One region of the Dysosmobacter sp. Phy genome, then DNA from elsewhere that is predicted to be linked to it. Evidence: riboswitches for the same ligand, from Rfam matches in the RefSeq annotation. Region 1 holds a riboswitch; the other holds the start of a gene.
The links. Region 1 has a riboswitch for S-adenosylmethionine ahead of metK (methionine adenosyltransferase). Riboswitches for the same ligand answer to the same signal wherever they lie in the genome.
Positions count from the first base shown of each region.

Region 2: another riboswitch for S-adenosylmethionine. It lies ahead of ACVDHE_RS05565 (hypothetical protein); the one in region 1 lies ahead of metK (methionine adenosyltransferase).

Region 1 covers NZ_CM136997.1:62,710-65,098, reverse strand. Annotated here, with positions in the region: gene ACVDHE_RS00305 (hypothetical protein) at 54-920, opposite strand; SAM riboswitch class I at 1,097-1,193, shown strand; gene metK (methionine adenosyltransferase) at 1,282-2,389, shown strand, end outside.
Region 2 covers NZ_CM136997.1:1,131,930-1,134,318, reverse strand. Annotated here, with positions in the region: gene ACVDHE_RS05570 (glycoside hydrolase family 3 N-terminal domain-containing protein) at 1-1,004, opposite strand, end outside; SAM riboswitch class I at 1,123-1,241, shown strand; gene ACVDHE_RS05565 (hypothetical protein) at 1,287-1,562, shown strand; gene ACVDHE_RS05560 (helix-turn-helix domain-containing protein) at 2,096-2,314, opposite strand; gene ACVDHE_RS05555 (hypothetical protein) at 2,368-2,389, shown strand, end outside.

The DNA.
Region 1 (2,389 bases):
GGGAAAAGGGCGAAAAAAAGCCCCCGCCGGAAATTTTTCCGGCGGGGAAGGACTCATTGGGTGAAGTGGGTGTGGCTGAAAATGTGGTCCTCACAGAAGCAGTGGTATCCGGCGCACTTGGAGCAATACCGGAACTGGAGGTCCGGGAAGTCCGCATCGGTGCGGCCGCAGACCTCACACTTGTGGCGGTAGCCCTGGGCGGCCTCCTTTTTCTTCTGCTGGCGGACGGCGGATTTGAAGTGGATGGTCTGGGAGGAGTTCTGATGCCGGACGGCCACGCCGAACTCCGCCAGCAGGTCCGCGATCCGGTCCCAGAAGAACAGGGCGTAGGCAATCCATACGCCCAGAAGGGGCAGCAGGAAGTACACCAGCATCGTGAGGCCACCGCGGACCAGATCGTAGACGGTCAGCACCACATACAAAAGCGCCAGCCACTTGGCCTGGATGGGCAGGATCAGATATACCCGCACCAGGGCGGTGGGGTACAGCGTGGCGAAAGCCAGGAACAGCACCCGGTTGAGGTAGCCGCTGGAGACGATGGGGAAGGGGGACCACAGAAGGGACAAAAATGCCAGGGCCACCATCAGCAGCGCGCCGGTGAAGTAGAAGAGGGTGAACTTGGCGGGGCCCCAGTAGCTCTCGATGGCCTCGCCGATGAAGTAGTAGAAGGAGAAGCTGATGAGCACCCACAGCACGGAGGTGCCGTCGGGGATGAACAGCCACGTCACCAGCCGCCACAGCTCCCCCTGGAGGATCAGGTTCGCGTTGAAATACAGCATATAGCTGGCGTAGCTCTGGGAGAACATGTCCAGAAAATAGACGGCGGCGGTGATGAACACCACGTAGCGCATCAGGTGCGGAATCCCGAACCGGGGATGATACAGGCAGAACCGGTCGATGGCGTTGCAGATCTTCCTCAACGAAAAAACCCCCATTTTGCGGAAATGAAACGTATGTGGAACATTATACCCGGAACGGCGGAAAAAGTCATGTATAAATTTTGAACAGCGGAATTTCCGCGGATTTTCCGGGAAATCCGCCCGCAGCATCTTGACAATCCGCCAAAACCTGATAAGATAGTAGCACAATTTCATATCCCTTATCAAGAGTGGCGGAGGGAACGGCCCGATGAAGCCACGGCAACCTGACTGCGGGTCAAGGTGCCAAATCCGGCGGATACCGACAGATGAGGAGCGAAAAAGTGACCTTTTGCGCGTTTCGTCGTCGAAACGCGCTTTTTTCGTGCTCTTGAGAGGGACCACTACGAAAGGAGTAAACAACATGGCAAGACACTATCTCTTTACTTCCGAATCCGTGACCGAGGGGCATCCCGACAAGGTCTGCGACCAGGTCTCCGACGCGGTGCTGGACGCCATTCTGGAGCAGGATCCCATGGGGCGCGTGGCCTGCGAGACCACCGCCTGCACGGGCCTTCTCCACGTCATGGGCGAGATCACTACCACCTGCTATGTGGATATCCCCAAGATCGCCCGGGAGGTGGTCCGGGAGATCGGCTATGACCGGGGCAAGTACGGCTTTGACTGCGACACCTGCGCCGTCATCACCTCCATCGACGAGCAGTCCCCGGACATTGCCATGGGCGTGGACGAGTCCCTGGAGAACAAGACCGGGGAGGACGCCGAGATGAGCCACGGCGCCGGCGACCAGGGCATGATGTTCGGCTACGCCTGCGATGAGACGCCGGAGCTGATGCCCCTGCCCCTGTCCCTGGCCCAGAAGATCTGCCTGAAGATGGCCCAGGTCCGCAAGAGCGGGGAGATCCCCTACATGCGGCCCGACGGCAAGAGCCAGGTCACCGTGGAGTACGACGAGAACGACCGCCCCATCCGGGTGGACACCGTGGTCATCTCCACCCAGCACGACCCCGACACCACCCTGGAGCAGATCCGCGCCGACATGATCGAGAAGGTGGCCAAGGCCGTGATCCCCGCCTCCATGCTGGATGAGAACACCAAGTATTATGTAAACCCGACCGGCCGCTTCGTCAAGGGCGGCCCCGCGGCGGACTCCGGCCTCACCGGCCGCAAGATCATCGTGGACACCTACGGCGGCAGCGCCCCCCACGGCGGCGGCTGCTTCTCCGGCAAGGACCCCACCAAGGTGGACCGCTCCGCGGCCTACGCCGCCCGGTACGTGGCCAAGAACATCGTGGCGGCGGGCCTGGCCCGGCGCTGCCAGGTGCAGCTGGCCTATGCCATCGGCGTGGCCCAGCCGGTCAGCGTCCTGGTGGATACCTTCGGCACCGGCACCGTGGGCGACGACAAGCTGGAGGCCGCTGTGCGCAAGGTGTTCGACCTGCGGCCCACGGCCATCATCCGGGATCTGGACCTGCGCAAGCCCATCTACCGCAAGCTGGCCGCTTACGGCC
Region 2 (2,389 bases), 1.1 Mb from region 1:
GCCACGGCGTCCATGGCCAGGTCGTCGGTCATGGCCACGCCGGTAAAGCCCAGCTCCTCCCGGAGCAGGTCATGGACCGCCGGGGACAGGGAGGCGGGCAGGTCCGGGTCCACGGCCGCCATGATGTTGTGGCTCACCAGCACGGCGGTGGTGCCCGCCCCGGCCTCGATGCCGGCGGCGAAGGGCAGGAAGTCGCTCTGGCGGAAGGTCTCCAGGCTCCGCTGGTCCAGGGCGATGCCGGTGTGGGTGTCGGCGTTGCTGCCGTAGCCGGGGAAGTGCTTGAGGACGCTGCCGATCCCGCTCTCCCGCATGGCGGTGACCACCTGCGCCACATAGTCCGCCGTGGCGGCGGCATCCTGTCCCAGAGCCCGGTCGTAGATGAAGTCGGCGGGGTCGGTGGACACATCCGCCACCGGGGCCAGGTTCACGTTGATGCCCAGGGCCAGCAGGGCGCTGCTTTTCTCCCAGGCGTCCTCGGAGAAGATGCTGCCGTGCTCCGTGGCCTGGGCCGCCAGCTTCTGGGGCGAGGAGAAGGGCTTTTCGAAGAGATTGGGGTTCCGGCTGGCCCGGGTGACGGTACCGCCCTCCTCGTCGGAGCCGATCAGCAGGGGAATGCCGGTGTCGGCCGCGGCGGCGTCCTGGTAGCTCTGGACGGCGGCAGTGAACTGCTCTCTGGTGAGCCAGGCGCCGGCAGCGTCCTGGAAATCCCGGCCAAAGAGGACGTAGCCGCCCAGGTGGTAGGCGCTCACATCCTCCGCGGCGCCGCTGTCAGGACAGCGGACGAAGAACAGCTGCCCCACCTTCTGATCCAACGTCAAGGAGGCCAGCAGGTCCTCGATCTCCGCCGCCGCCAGCTCCTCCGGCGTGGGCTCCGGCTCGGGGACCTCCGGCTCCTCGGCGGCGGGCGGCGCCTCCGGCGCCTGCTCCGGCTCATCGGAAGAGGCGCAGGCGGTCAGAGACAGCAGGGACAGCGCGGCCAGGGCCGCGGCGAAAAGGCGTTTCATGGGACGCACCTCCCGGGAAAGTTTTCACCAGTATACCATGATTGGCGGGGAAACTCCACCGTCTCTTTTGGAGGGGCCATTTCTCTTGCGGACCGCGCCGCCCCGTGGTACAATCGTCCTACCATAGAGAGTGCGCGAGAGACAAGCTCGTTGACCGCACAGCAACCTGCCGGGAGGTAAGGTGCTAAGGCTTGATCGATGGGACGAACCGATTCCGCGCCCATCGGACGATGGGGGCGATTTTTTCGCGCTTTCTGTGGAAATTCAGGAGGTGCGAACCATATGAAAACCGATCTTTACGTCACCTGTGCCACAGACCGGGAGCAGCTGGAACTGCTGGACCTGCTCCGCCGCCGGGGCTATCGCTTCCCCGGCGGGAGGCCCCTGCCCGGGGACGACCTGCCCCGCCGGGACGGACGGCCCGACCGGCTGCCCTGGGCCCTGGACACGGTCCGCAGGGAGGCGGCCCACACCAGCGCCGCCGCGGTCGGATATCTCAGCCGCCTGCGGGGCCTGTCCCCGGCGCCCTTTTCCCGTCTGGACCGGGAGGCGCTGTGAGGCCCGGATCGGCCCGCGGGAGGGGCCCCCTCATCCGTCATTTTCTGCGCAAATGCCACCTTCCCCCCCGGGGGAAGGCTTTCAGATGCCGGGAAAGCGGCGGGCGGATCAGGATCCGCCCCTACGGTCTGAGGGGGCACCCACAGTGACCGCCGCGGCAGCGCGCAGCAGCTGCGCAGCCGTAGGCAGCTCTGCTGCCTTACGGATGCGGCGTACCCCTTGCGGGTAAAGCGGAAAGCGCGGGAGTAGAAATACGCCAATTCGGTTTCGCTCCCCGTCTACCCACCTAGGGCTGCTATGCGGGGACCAGCCTCTTCGGCTGTCAGAGTGCGGCGCAGGGACGACGGGGCCGCCGGCGCCCGCCGGGCCGACTCGCACGACTCCCGTGCACACGAACAGGAGGACCCGGAAACGGGTCCTCCTGTTCGTCAAAGCGGTTTTCTCTTCCACCGGGCGCGGCGCATTCTCTTTTGTCAAGACAAAAGAGAATGGGGGGCGCATCCTCCGCGGGGACCCGCGCCCCCGGCGGGATGTCAGTTCTTTCTGGGATAAGGAGCGGCCTCGTCGGTCAGCCCCGCCAGGTAGTCCATGCTGGTCTCCAGCGCCAGGGCGATCCGCCGGCACTGTTCAAAGGTCATGTTCCGTTTCCCGGTCTCGATCTTGGAGTAGTCGCTCTGATCGATGCCGGTGAGCATCTGCATCTTCACCTGGGAGTATTTCCTCTCCTTTCGGAGCTTCCGCATGGGGGTCATACCATCACCTCAAGGAAATTATGCCCGTATGACCTATTGAAAATAGGGTGATTTTGACCTATTATGAAAGCGGAG